DNA from 2 places in the Roseomonas marmotae genome. Region 2 is predicted to be linked to the other one. Evidence: predicted binding sites of a transcription regulator. Region 2 holds the regulator's gene; the other holds the start of a gene.
The links. The regulator LexA, encoded in region 2, represses DNA repair genes until DNA is damaged. The targets are predictions, from matches to a motif close to TGTTCTANNTANGTTC.
Positions count from the first base shown of each region.

Region 1: the regulator LexA is predicted to act here: its motif matches at 5,052-5,067, upstream of recA (recombinase RecA).

Region 1 is NZ_CP061091.1:2,699,612-2,706,749, forward strand. It holds gene IAI58_RS12730 (hypothetical protein) at 1-88, opposite strand, end outside; gene IAI58_RS12735 (RluA family pseudouridine synthase) at 236-1,216, shown strand; gene IAI58_RS12740 (AsmA family protein) at 1,221-3,791, shown strand; gene recA (recombinase RecA) at 3,851-4,897, opposite strand; gene IAI58_RS12750 (ATP-binding protein) at 5,101-6,576, opposite strand; gene IAI58_RS12755 (hypothetical protein) at 6,669-6,887, opposite strand; gene IAI58_RS12760 (hypothetical protein) at 7,016-7,138, shown strand, end outside.
Region 2 is NZ_CP061091.1:2,193,424-2,200,561, reverse strand. It holds gene trpC (indole-3-glycerol phosphate synthase TrpC) at 1-495, shown strand, start outside; gene moaC (cyclic pyranopterin monophosphate synthase MoaC) at 496-1,008, shown strand; gene IAI58_RS10420 (molybdopterin molybdotransferase MoeA) at 1,008-2,213, shown strand; gene lexA (transcriptional repressor LexA) at 2,318-3,037, shown strand; gene IAI58_RS10410 (ComEC/Rec2 family competence protein) at 3,031-5,100, opposite strand; gene gltX (glutamate--tRNA ligase) at 5,366-6,757, shown strand; gene IAI58_RS10400 (M20 aminoacylase family protein) at 6,776-7,138, shown strand, end outside.

The DNA.
Region 1 (7,138 bases), 510 kb from region 2:
TCTCCGGCCAGAGCAACAGGACATCGTCATACACCTGCACGCGGAAATGCGTCGGGTAGCTCAGGGCCCCGACGAGGGCTTTCGGCAAGGTCAGTTGGTTCTTGCTGGCTATCTTCGCCGTCCGCACCATCCCGCTCCCGAACGCCGGTAAGGAAGTAAGGCGGCAAGGAATTAATTCATATTTGTCAAGCGAATGTGCCTCGACGCGCCGCCTTAGTCCGGCTACTCCGCGCCCATGACCATCCAGCACCGCACTGTGCATGCGGCGGACGCCGATTCCCGGCTGGACCGCTGGTTTCGCCGCTATTTTCCGCAGCTCACCCAGGGTGCGCTGCAGAAGCTGCTACGCACCGGACAGATCCGCGTCGACGGCCATCGCGCCGAAGCCAATACCCGCCTCGAACGCGGCCAGGAAATCCGCATCCCGCCGCTTCCCGAAGGCCCAGCGCCCGATGCCGCGCCGAAGTCGCGCGAGGTCTCGCCCGAGGATGCCAAGGCGCTGGAGCGGATGATCCTGTACACGGACGAATCCATCATCGCGCTGGACAAGCCGCACGGCTTGGCCGTGCAGGGCGGCCCCAACATCAAGAAGCACCTGGACGGGATGCTGGACGCGCTGCGCTTCGGGCATGAGGAACGGCCGCGCCTGGTGCACCGGCTGGACCGCGACACCTCCGGCGTCATCCTGCTGGCGCGGGACCAGCGCGCCGCCCGTTTCCTGGCCGCCGCATTCCGGGGCCGCGATGTAGAGAAGACCTACTGGGCCATCGTCGTCGGCCAGCCGCAATACGAGGGCGGCCGCATCGACATGCCGCTGGCCAAGCAGGGCGGTGGCCCGCAGGGAGAACGCGTGGTGCCGGCCCAGGGGAAGGAAGGCGCCTTCGCGGTGACCGAATTCTCCACCATGGATGTCGCCCGCCGCCATGCCACCTGGCTGGAACTGCGGCCGCTGACCGGCCGCACCCATCAGCTGCGCGTCCATTGCGCCAGCGCCCTGGGCTGCCCGATCCTGGGCGACGGCAAATACGGTGGCCAGGCCGCGCATCTGGAGGGCATGTCGAACAACCTGCACCTGCATGCCCGGCGCCTGTCCATCCCGCATCCCGATGGCGGGCGGCTGGAGGTCACGGCGCCGCTGCCGCCGCATATGCTGGAGAGCTTCGCCACCCTCGGCTTCAGCAAGCCACGCAACACGGCGCCGAAGCGCACGAGCTGACCCCATGGCCCCGCCCCGTCCCCGGCGCGGCCGCCGCGCCCTGATCGTCCTGGCCGTGGTGCTGGCGGTGCCAGCCACCGGCTATGGCGCGCTGCGCTTCCTGCTGCGGGATGAGGCACTACGGCCCCGGCTGATCGCCGCCGTGCAGGAAGAGACAGGGCGGAAGCTCACCCTTTCGGGCCCGATCGGGCTGAAGCTCTCCCTGGTGCCGACGGTGACGCTGGAAGGCGTGGCCCTCTCCAACGCGCCCGGCGGCAGCCGCCCGGACATGCTGACGGCGCGGCGGGTGGAGGCGAAACTGGCCCTGCTGCCGCTGTTCTCCCGGCGGCTGGACTTCCAGCAGGTGACGCTGATCGGGCCCGACCTGCTGCTGGAGCGCGATGCCGAGGGGCAGGGCAACTGGATCTTCGCTCCACCCCTGCGGGACGCGCCGGCGCGCCCCGCAGGGGCGCAGGCTCCGGGGGGCATGGAGGAGCCGTTGCAGCTTTCCATCGCCGCCATCGACATCCGTGACGGCCGCCTCTCCTGGCGCGGCCCCGGCGCCGCGCGGGCCGAGATGCTGGAGGTCCAGGACCTCTCCCTGCGGGCAAAGGAACCTTCGGCGCCGATCGCGTTCACCGGGCGGCTCTTGCTGCGCGGCGTGCCGCTGCAGGCGGAGGGCGAGGCCGGGCCGCTGCCACGCCTGCTGGGCACGGCCGCCACGCCGGCGGAATGGCCGCTGCGCGCCTCACTGACGGCGGCAGGGATGCGCGTCTCCCTGCAAGGCGCCATAACCCGGCCCGAGGCCGCGGCTGGCTGGCGCGTCTCGCTGGATGCCGATATCGACCGCTCCGACCGGCTGAACGCCTTCCTGCGCCGCCCGCTGCCGCCGATGAGCGGGCTGGAGATCCAGGCCGAAGCAGCGGATTCCGGGCCAGGGGGGCGGCCGCAGCTGCTGAGCCTGCACGCGCACCTGGCGGAGGGCGACCTTTCCTCCGAGGTGCCGGGCCTGGAATTCGGCCCTGCCACGCTCTTCGTTGCCGCCCCTGACGAACCAGCTCAGGCGAAGGCGACGGTCGTGATGAACGACGTGCCCTGGCAGGTGGCGGCCACCCTGCCCCCGCTGCCGGTGCTGCTTTCCGCCGAACCCTGGCCGGTCGGCTTGGCCGTGCGGGGCGAAGGCATATCGGCCAGCGCCGAGGGCGTTCTCTCCGGCCGTGGTCATCGCCAGCTGGAGGCTGAACTGGCGTTGCAGGCGGCCGATACGGCGCCGCTGCTGCGCGCCTTCTCGCTGACGACGCCGCTGCTGCATGACCTGCGGCTGGAGACACGCCTCCGGCATGACGAGACACGGCTGGGTGTCAGCGACATGCGGCTGCAATCGCGCGACCTGGTCGTGGATGGCGAAGCGGCCCTGGATTACAGCGCCCCGCGCCAGCGGCTGACCGCCCGGCTGTCGGCGCCGCGCCTGGATCTGGATGCGCTGCTGAAGGTGCGCCCGCTGCCGCCGGCCCCTACCACCTCGCCCGACGTGCCGCCGCCCATGCCCGCCACGCCCCCGGTGCCCGCCGCCCCACAGGCACCGGCCGCCGCCGGGCCCGAAACGCGCCGGTTGATCCCGCCGCTGCCGCTACCGGTGGGCTGGATGGGCGCGGCCGACGCGGATCTGCAGCTACGGGTGGGCGACCTCACGGCAGGCGGCGTTCTCTATCGCGACCAGCGCGTGACCTTGAGGCTGGCCGACGGGCAATTGACGCTGGACCCGGTATCGCTCGGCATTCCGGGCGGGCGGCTCTCATTGATCCTGCGCGCCGATTCCACCGCCTTGCCCCCGCGATTCCACCTGACGGCGCGGCAGGAGGGCGAGGGAATCGAATTACGGCCGCTGCTGCAGAGCTATCGCCTTCCCTCCCAAAGCAGCGGGCAGCTCGAACTGGAGGCCAACCTGACCGGCGCGGGTCATGACCTACAGGCGGTGGCCGGATCGCTGGATGGTTCCATCGGCCTGGCGGTCGTCAATGGCCAGGTCAGCAATGCCCTGCTGGACCGCCTTCTGGGCGACCTGCGCCGCCTGCTGGTGCAGGGCGAATCCGGTGAAGGCAGCACGGCGCTGCGCTGCCTGGCGCTACGCCTGGCATTGCGGGAAGGCGTGGCACGGCCGCAGGCCATGCTGCTGGAAAGCGGGCTGGGCAATGTCGCCGGCAGCGGCGAGATCGACCTGGGCGAGGAGCGGCTGAACCTGCGGCTGCTGCCACAGGTGCGGCTGGGCGGGGTGGGCCTCAGCGCCCCGGTGCGGGTGACGGGAAGCTTTGCCAAGCCCGGCTATCGCCTGGACCAGGGCGGCGCGGCGCAGGCGGCGGCTGGCATCCTGGCGGATCTGGCGGCGCGGCAGAAGGAATCGGATATCGCGGCGCTGGGTCAGCTGGCTGAATCCCTGATCGGGCGTGGCAGCGGCGGCCTGCCCGACTGCGCGCAACAACTCTCCGTCGCGCGCGGCGGCCGTAGCGGCCCCATGCCAGCGGCCGAGGCGCGGCCAGGCCCGGAGCAGCGCCGCCCCAATGCCGGCGACCTGCTGCGGCAATTGCTGGGGCGCTGATCCGCGCATGAAAAAAGGGGGGCATCGCTGCCCCCCTTTCCATATCGGCGCCAGCGCCGTTACTCGGCCGCGGCGGCGTCCGCGGTATCCTCGGCATCCGGGCTGGTCATCATGGCCTCGGCCACCAGGCCGGCCTGGGCACGGATGCGCTGCTCGATGCTGTCCGCCATGGTGGGGTTGTCGCGCAGGAACTGCTTGGCGTTCTCCCGCCCCTGGCCGATGCGCTGGTTGTCGCAGCTGAACCAGGCGCCGGACTTCTCCACCACGCCGGCCTTCACGCCCAGGTCGATCAACTCACCGACCTTGGAGACGCCCTCGCCATACATGATGTCGAACTCTACCTGCCGGAACGGCGGCGCCATCTTGTTCTTCACCACCTTCACGCGGGTCTGGTTGCCCACCACGTTCTCACGGTCCTTGATCTGGCCGATGCGGCGGATCTCCAGGCGCACGGAGGCGTAGAACTTCAGCGCATTGCCGCCCGTCGTCGTCTCCGGATTGCCGAACATCACGCCGATCTTCAGGCGGATCTGGTTCAGGAAGATCAGAAGGCAGTTGGAGCGGGAGACAGTGCCCGTCAGCTTGCGCAGCGCCTGCGACATCAGGCGCGCATGCAGGCCGACATGGCTGTCGCCCATCTCGCCTTCCAGCTCGGCGCGCGGCACCAGGGCGGCGACGGAATCGACCACCAGCACGTCCACGGCGCCGGAGCGCACCAGCGTATCCGCGATCTCCAGCGCCTGCTCGCCAGCATCAGGCTGGCTGATCAGCAGGTTGTCCACGTCCACGCCCAGCTTGCGGGCATAGCCGGGGTCCAGCGCATGCTCGGCGTCGATGAAGGCGCAGGTGCCGCCGCGCTTCTGCGCCTCGGCGATGGCATGCAGCGCCAGCGTCGTCTTGCCCGAGGATTCCGGCCCGTAGATCTCGACGATGCGGCCCTTCGGCAGGCCACCGATGCCCAGCGCCAGATCCAGGCCCAGCGAGCCGGTCGGGATCACCTCCACTTCGTCGGTGCCATGCTTGGCACCCATCCGCATGATGGAGCCCTTGCCGAAGGCCCGTTCGATCTGGCTGAGCGCGGCGTCCAGCGCCTTGTTCTTGTCCATGGTAGCAAGCCCTTCTGGCAGAGGCCGTGATGGTGAACCGTGGTATGAACCCGCCCAGGCAGCGGCAACAAGCACCACCTGCGTGTTCACGAAATCGCGATCAATGATGACGTGGTTTTCGCTCTCTACAAGCGCCCACCGCACCCCTCGCGCGTGTTCGCTATATGTTCACTTTTGACGCCTTTCGCAAGCGTTTCCTGCTCTCAGGCTGGTACGAATTGCAGCCCCACGGCGGCCACCAGCTCGGCCGGACCATAGGGCTTGGAGAGGAAGCAGAAACCTTCCTGCTCCAGCTCGGCCTCAACAACCGTATTGGCATAGCCACTGACCAGCAGCACGGGCAGCCCCGGCCATCGCCGCCGCAACGCACGTGCCAGCGCCACCCCATCCATGCCGGGCATGGCTACATCCGAAACCAGCAAGCTCGGCGCCAGGCCTTCCTCCGCCAGGGCCAGCGCCTGCTCGGCATCCTCGGCCACCACGACCTCGTGCCCGGCACGGCTCAGGGCGCGTTCGGCCAGGCGGCGCAGCGGCGCCTCATCCTCTACCAGCAGCACCGGCCCGGCAGGGCGTGACGTCGGCGGGGGCGGCGCTTCCAGCTCAGCAGGCGGCGCGGATGGTTCGGCCTCCTCCACGCGCGGCAGGAGGATACGGAAGCAGCTACCCTGGCCGGGTTGGCTCTCCACCACCAGGAAGCCACCGGACTGCCGCACGATGCCATGCACGGTGGCCAGCCCCAGCCCGGTGCCACCCTGGTCCATGCGGGTGGTGAAGAAGGGCTCGAAAATGCGCGGCAGAGCCTCCGGCGCGATGCCCTGGCCCGTATCCGCCACTTCCAGCACCGTCCACCGCCCCGGCGGCACCGTGTCCGGCACCCCTGCCTGTGGCGAAAGCAACACCGCCCGCCCGGTGGAAAGCCGCAGCCGCCCGCCATCCGGCATGGCCTGCCGGGCATTCATGGCGAGGTTCATCACGACCCGGTCCAGCTGCGAGGGGTCGATCCGCACCAGCCGTCCCGGCTCATCCAATACCAGTTCCAGCGTGATGCCCTGGCGCTGGCCGGTGGTTCGCAGCAGGGCGGCGATTCCCTCCACCACCTCGTTCAGCGGCACCAGCCGGGGTGCCAGCACCTGCTGCTGGGCATAGGCCAGCAATTGCTTCACCAGCAGTGCCCCTCGCCCGGCGGCCTGGCGGATCTGCGCCAGCTCGGCGGCCAGGGACGGGTCCGGCGCCGGACCGGTGAGGCGCAGCGCATCCTCGCTGGCGCCCAGCACCACCGTCAGCAGGTTGTTGAAGTCATGCGCGATGCCGCCGGCCAGGGCACCCAGGGTCTGCAGGCGGTCGGCCTCGGCCGCGGCCTGTCGGGGCACGAGGTCGTGCAGCAGCAGCAGCGAATCGCCTGATGGCAACGGAATGCGGCGCGCGGCCACAAGCGGTTCCGGCATGCCCTGTGGCGCGGCGAGGCGCAGTTCCCGCAACTGGCCGCCCCCCCGTGCCAGCCAGCCGGCGAAATCCGCGCGGGCGGAGGCCGCGAAAAGCCGCTCCCCCGGCCATCCCCGGCGTATCGGCTGGGCGGGGCCCAGTGCCGCCCGCAGGACTGGATTCGCGGCTACCACATGGCCAGAGACATCCAGCAGTGCCGCTGCCTCCGGCAGCCCATCCAGCATCGCCAGGGCCACGGAATTTCCGGCGCGCCGGAATCGCCACCAGAGGACATGCCACCGCTTCATGGACAGCAGCATAACTCACGATTTCGTGATAACCAGCCGATTCATTCCAGCATCGCGATCGTTCTGGCAAGCAGGCCGTGGCAGGCGCGGAGGATGCGCCTGTTTTCCGCAGCCGGGCCGTCCCCGCCGGATGCGCGCGGCGCGGCTGGGCCGGGCGGCGGTGACCACGTGCCGCCGCAACCGGCCAACCGTCCAGCCAGGGACAACATATCCTCGGGCTGCGGCGCTCGGCTCGCCGCCAGCCGCAGCGCCTGTTCCATCCTCATCGCCAGCCTCCCTGCCGCGCTTCGCCGTCCCAGGCATTCTGGCCGGTGGAGGTGAAGGAAGGGTCAAGCGGCACTGGCGCGGTAGGATTTCGGTAAGTGGCGGGTGGCTAATCTGCGGAGCCATGACAGCAGCGCCGCGACAGGCCGTCCTCGCCAGCATCGACCGGATGGATTCCACCCTGGCTGTGGCCATCGCCCTGGCCGATTCCGGCCGCACCCTGGACCTGGGCGGACTGGAGGAGGAG
Region 2 (7,138 bases):
TTCCAGGGCGCGCCGGAGCATCTGATGGAGGCCCGCGCCGCCTGCGGCCTGCCGGTGCTCCGCAAGGACTTCATCATCGACCCCTGGCAGGTCTTCGAGACGCGGGCCATGGGCGGCGACTGCATCCTGCTGATCCTGGCCGCGCTCTCCGACGCACAGGCGAATGAGCTGGAGGATGTGGCGCGTACCCTGGATATGTCGGTCCTGGCCGAGGTGCATGACGAGCGGGAGCTGGAACGCGCGCTGGGCCTGAACACCCGCCTGATCGGCATCAACAACCGTGACCTGCGGACTCTGCGGACCGATCTCTCCACGACCGAACGGCTGGCACAGCTGGTACCGGCCGACCGCATCCCGGTGGCAGAGAGCGGGCTTCGCGACCCGGAGGATGTGCGGCGCATGGCGCGTGTCGGCGCCCACTGCATCCTGGTGGGCGAGCATCTGCTGCGCCAGCCTGACCTCACCGCCGCCGCCCGCGCCATGGTCGAGGCCTGAATGTCCGCCAAGGACCAGGACAGGCCGCCGGGCGGGACGGCTGGCGGCCTCACGCATTTCGATGCCGAGGGCAAGGCGGTGATGGTCGATGTCTCAGCCAAGCCCGCCACCACCCGCATCGCCGTGGCACGCGGGCGCGTCATGATGGCGCCCGCGACGCTGGAGACCATCTTGCAGGGCGGCATCGGCAAGGGGGATGTGTTGGGCGTGGCGCGGCTGGCGGGCATCATGGGCGCCAAGCGGACGGCGGACCTCATCCCTCTCTGCCACCCCCTGCCCCTGTCCTCCGTGAAGGTGGATCTGGTTCCGGTGTCGCCCGATACGGTTGAGATCGAGGCGACGGCCAAGACAACGGGACAGACGGGGGTGGAGATGGAAGCCCTGACGGCGGTCACGGTCGCGGCGCTGACGGTCTATGACATGTGCAAGGCCATCGACCGCGGCATGCGCGTGGAGGCTGTACGCCTGACGCGCAAGGAAGGCGGCAAGTCCGGGCTCTGGGAGGCTGTCTGATGCTCTCGGTCGAGGAGGCCCTTAACCGCATTCTCGGCGCTTTACAGCCCGTAGGGGCGGAGACCGTCGCCCTCTCGGAAGGCTGGGGCCGGGTGCTGGCATCTCCGGTATTGGCCCGGCTGACCCAGCCACCCGCCGATGTCTCGGCCATGGACGGCTATGCCGTACGCGCGGCGGACGCGACGGAAGGCGCGCGCCTGACCGTGATCGGCGCAGCTCCGGCCGGGCACCCCTTTGCCGGTAAAATTGGCCCGGGGCAGGCCGTGCGTATCTTTACCGGTGCCGTACTGCCTGCCGGCGCAGATGGAATTCTGCTGCAGGAGGATGCCGAGGCCAGCGGTGACGAGGTCGCGGCAAAGGAAGCCGTCCAGCCCGGCCGCTGGATCCGTCGTGCCGGGCTGGACTTCCAGCTCGGCGAGGAGCTGTTGCCCGCGGGCCGCAAGCTGACCGCGCGCGACATCGGGCTGGCGGCGGCGGCCAACCACCCCTGGCTGGGCGTTCATCGCGCGCCGCGCATCGGCATCCTGGCGACCGGCGACGAGATCTCCCTGCCCGGCGAGCCCCTGGCGCCGGGGGGCATCGTCTCTTCCAACGCCCATGCGCTGGCGGCGCTGGTGCGCTCGGCCGGCGGTGCGCCGCTGATCCTGCCCATCGCTCCCGATGATGCCCCGGCTATCGCCGCGACAGCACGGGCGGCGCGCGGCTGCGACCTGCTGGTCACCACGGGAGGCGCCAGCGTGGGCGAGCATGATCTGGTGCAGAAGGCGCTGGGCCCGGAGGGTTTCGCCCTCGATTTCTGGAAGATCGCTATGCGGCCCGGAAAGCCGCTGATCTGGGGCCGCCTGGGCGACACGCCGCTGCTGGGTCTCCCCGGCAACCCGGTTTCCAGCCTGGTCTGTGGCATCGTCTTCCTGTGGCCCGCCATCGCGGCCCTGGGCGGCCGCCCTGGCCTGTCGCCCCCGGTGCGGCGCGCCATCCTGGGAGCGCCCCTGGCCGGGAATGACCGCCGGGCCGATTATCTGCGCGCGTCGCTCTCCACCGATGCGGGAGGAGGCTGGATCGCCACGGCCTTTCCGCGCCAGGATAGCTCCATGCTCAAGACCATGGCGCGGGCGGATGCCCTGCTGCTGCGTCAGCCCCATGCACCGCCCCTGGAGGCCGGCGAGACGGTGGACGTGTTGATTTTGGCCGAGTTAGGGGTCTGAAACCCGTGAAAACCGGTTGACCCGGGCAAGAGAACTTCCGTAGAACATTTGGACAGTTTCCGGTTTGTTCGCAGGCCGGCTCCGATTCTAGGGAAGGTCTCCGCATGCTCACGCGCAAGCAGCACGAGCTGTTGATGTTCATCGACCAGCACCTGCGCGATACCGGATTCTCCCCTTCGTTCGAGGAGATGAAGGAGGCGCTGAAGCTGCGCTCCAAGTCCGGTATCCATCGCCTGATCACGGCACTGGAAGAGCGCGGCTTCCTGAAGCGGCGCGCGCACCGCGCCCGTGCCCTGGAGGTGCTGCGCCTGCCGGACAGCGTGGCGCCGCGCGCTGCCGATGCCATCTCGCGCACGACCGCGCCCAATTACCCCGCCAATGTCATTCGCGGCAATTTCGCCCCGCATCTGCATGGGGTGCAGAAGGGCGCCGCCGATGCCGCGGCGGTGCAGCTGCCGCTCTATGGCCGCATCGCAGCCGGCCAGCCGATCGAGGCGCTGCGTGACCAGGGCAGCAGCGTCGAGGTCCCGGCCGCGCTGCTCCATTCCGGCGACCACTACGCGCTGGAGGTGGCCGGCGATTCCATGACCGGCCTCGGTATACTGGATGGCGATACCGTCATCATCCGCCGGGGCGAGGTCGCGGAGAACGGCGATGTGGTGGTCGCGCTGGTGGACGACAGCGAGGTCACGCTGAAGAAGCTGCGCCGCAACCGCAATTCCATCGCTCTGGAGGCCGCCAATCCGGCTTATGAGACCCGCATCTTTGGCCCGGACCGGGTGAAGGTGCAGGGGAAACTGGTGGGGCTGCTGCGCCGCTACTGAGCGGCGGCCTTTTCCCAGGCCGGGCGCGGCGGCGGCGGCATCCAGGGCCGCTGGCCACGCCATGCCCGATCGGACAGGATGCGCGGTCCTGCCGCATCCAGCCAGATGGCCTGCGGTCCATCGCGCCAGACGGTGAAGCGGTCGACCTTGGCGGTGTCGCGGCATCTGCCACGGATCGGCTCGGGCGACAGCAGTAAGGCCGCCTTGCTGCAATACGCTGCCGCCTGGATGGGTGGCGGTGTCTCCTTCCGGCGTGTCTTTTCAGGACGCAGCAGCATGGCGGCAGGCCCCTCCGGCGCAGGTTGGAAGCGGCAGGCTGTCGGAGTGCAATCCAGTGCGCCATCCGCCGTGCGCCCTTCCATGGGAACTGGAACCGCTTCCTCCTCCGCCCAGCTACGCAGCCAGCTTTCTCGCACCAGACTGGAAGCACCAGTGGCACGTTGCAGGTAGACCGCCTCTGACGTTCGGAAGGCGATCAGCCGTGCATCGGATGAGACGAGGATATCCGGCGGGGCCGCCCACCCCGCGGAGAGGCTGCCGGCCAGAAGCATCGGCAGCCCCAGCAGGCGCCAGGACCCTCGCCAGAGGCAGAGCCACAGCATCCCGAGGCTGGTCAGCGCCAGCCCCCAGGCCGGAATGGGCCTGGCCAGCAGCGCGGCGCCGGGCCAGCCGGCGACGGCGTGGGCCACACGCAGAATACCCTCCACCCCCCAGCCCATGGGGGCCAGAGCCCAACTCTCCAGCCCCAGCGGCATCAGGACCATGGCTGCCATGCCCGCCGGCATGACCAGGATGGAGGTCAGCGGCACCGCGATACCATTGGCGATCACGCCATAGAGCTGCAGCCGGCCGAAGTGGTGCAGCCCGTAGGGCGTGGTTGCCAGCCCGGCCAGCAGCGACGTCATCACCAGCCCGATGAGTATCAGGCCCGGCTTGCGCCACCATTCCTTCCCTGACCGCCATCGGGCCATCCAAGGTCCAGCCCCCTCGTTCGCGGCGATCAGCACCAGGACCGCGGCGAAGCTCATCTGAAAGGAGGGGCCCATCACCGCATGGGGCTGCATCAGCATCACGGCGGTCGCGGCGACGGCCAGGGTCCGAAGCGACAAGGCCCGGCGCCCCAGCAGGATTCCCAGCGTTACCAGCGCCGCCATGGCGAAGCTGCGGAGCATCGGCACCTGCGCGCCAGTCATCAACACGTAGCAGAGCCCGACGACGAGGCTGGCCGGCCCCGCCACCACCTTGCCGTCGCAGCGCAGGGCGAGCCATGGCGACAGCGCCAGCAGAAAGCGCACGAGCCCGAAGCTCAGTCCCATCACGATGGCGATGTGCAAACCGGAGACGGAGAGCAGATGCGCCAGCCCGGAATCGCGCATCGCCACCATATCGTCTTCAGGGATAGCGGTTTGCGATCCGGTCAGCAGCGCCGCCGCGACGGCCCCCGCGCCACCGGGGACCTGACGCGCGATCCTGCCCTCCACCAGGCCGCGCAACCGGGCGAATGGCGAGGCGGGCAAAGGGTCCCCCAGCCGTTCAGCCATGCCGATGGCGAAGCCGGAGCCTCCCAGCCCCTGAAGGAAGGCATTGCGCTGGAAGTCCCAGGCACCGGGGAAGGCGGGCATGGCAGGCTCCCGCACCAGGGCCCTCACCCGCAGACGATCACCCGGAACGGGTAGAAGTGGGTCGTTCTTGCGAAGGCGGAGGCGGATGGAGCGTTCCAGCTCCGGACCTTCGGCGGCGAGGCGCGGCCCGGTCAGGGTCACCCGCAGGCCTTCTGGAAGCCTGTCCACGCTCCCGACCACGCCTTCGGCGATCACGGCTTTGGAGGGCAGGTCCAGACGGGGCGGCAGGCGCTGCACATGCCATGAGGCGATACCGAAGCCCAAAGCGCCCATGCCCAGCATGGCGACGGCCCAGGCTGCCAGTGGCCAGCGGCGCACCAGTGAAAGCGCGGAGGCCAGCAGCGGCAGCGCCAGCCACAGGGCGGGAAAGTCGGGCTCATGGCGCAGGCTGAAATAAGCCAGGATGCCGATCCCCATGGCGACCGGCAGCCAAAGCGGCAACCTCTGCCATTCCGGCGCCAGCGCTTCGGACAAGGTATGGAGCAGGCGCGCTATCGTAGCGGATGGAAGGGGGCGGATGGCCTCGCGCATCCGGTTCCAGAAGCCTGGGGCCGGCGCCACGCTTGAAGCGATCAAAACACGCACGGCATCTCAACCTCCACGCGCACTCTACAGCGGGAATGCGGCGTGGTAGAAGCGGTAACTCCTAGGAAATCTCGCGAGCCAGGGCGTAATCGTCTGGCTTCAAGGAACTTGGCCGAGCCCCATGACAGTCCGCACCCGCTTCGCCCCCTCCCCGACCGGGTATCTGCACATCGGAGGCGCGCGCACCGCCCTCTTCAACTACCTTTTTGCCCGCCATCACGGCGGCCAGTACCTGCTGCGGATCGAGGATACCGATAAGGCCCGCAGCACGAAGGAAGCGGTGGACCAGATCCTCGAGAGCCTGGACTGGCTCGGCCTCTCCCCCGACGAACCTGCGGTGATGCAGAGTGCACGGGAGGCGCGCCATGCCGAGGTGGCGCGGGGGCTGCTAGCGACAGGCAAGGCCTACCAGTGCTTCTGCACCCCGGAAGAGCTGACGGAGATGCGGGAGAAGGCCGCCGCCGAAGGGCGCCCGCCGCGCTATGACGGCCGCTGGCGTGACCGCGACCCGGCCGAGGCGCCGGCCGGCGTAAAGCCCGTCATCCGCATCAAGGCCCCGCGCGATGGCGAGACGGTGATCCACGACCTGGTGCAGGGCGAGGTGCGGGTCAGGAACAGCGAACTGGATGACATGATCATCCTGCGTTCGGACGGGACGCCGACCTATCTGCATGCGGTGGTCGTGGATGACCATGACATGGCCATCACCCATGTCATCCGTGGCGATGACCACCTGACGAACACCTTCCGCCAGGTGATGATCTACGATGCCATGGGTTGGACGCGGCCGCATTTCGCGCATATCCCGCTGATCCATGGCGCCGATGGAGCCAAGCTGTCCAAGCGCCACGGCGCGGTGGGCGCTCTGGAGTTCCGTGACCAGGGCTTCCTGCCGGAAGCCGTCTGCAATTACCTGCTGCGTCTGGGCTGGGGCCATGGCGACGAGGAATTCGTCCCCCGCGACCGCGCCATCGAGCTTTTCGAACTGAAGGATGTCGGCCGCGCCGCCAGCCGGATGGACTATGCCAAGCTGACGCATCTGAACGCGCAGTACTTGCGCCAGAAGGACGCCGATGCCGTCACCGGCGATGTGCTGGCCATTCTGCGGGGCCGTGGCGCGGTCTTGCCGGAAGGCGCGGTCACCACGATCCGCGCGCTGATGCCGGATATCCAGCCGCGTGCCCGCACGCTGGTGGAAGCCGCGGATATGTGCGGCTTCGCCATCGCCACTATCCCGCTGAACTTTGAGCCCAAGGCCGCCGCCCAGCTGACGCCCGAGGCCAAGGAGCGGCTGCGCGACCTGGCGGATTTCCTGGAGGAAGCGCCCTGGGAGCGGGCCGACCTCGACAAGTGGCTGCGCGACTATGCCGAGGTAAAGAGCCTGAAGCTCGGCGCCGTGGCCCAGCCGTTGCGCGCCGCGCTGACCGGCAGCACGCAATCCCCGCCGATTGATGCCGTGCTCTTCGCCCTCGGCAAGGGCGAGGCCCTCGCACGCATCCGCGCCGCCGCCTGACGCAAAAGGACCGCCTTCATGGACGAAACGCTGCTCGCCTCCCTGCGCGAGATGCAACCCGAGCTGGCGGCGATCCGCCAGGACATCCATGCCCATCCCGAGATCGGGATGGAGGAGGAGCGGACCTCCGCCCTGGTTGCCGCCAAGCTGCGGGAATACGGGCTGCAGGTGGAGGAGGGCATCGGCAAGTATGGCGTGGTGGCCACGCTGAAGGGCCGCCTGCCGGGCCAGCGCGCCATCGGCCTTCGGGCCGATATGGATGCGCTGCTGATCAACGAGGCGACGGGCCTGCCCTATGCCTCAAGGCACCAGGGCAAGATGCATGCCTGCGGCCATGACGGCCATACCACCATGCTGCTGGGCGCGGCGAAATACCTGGCC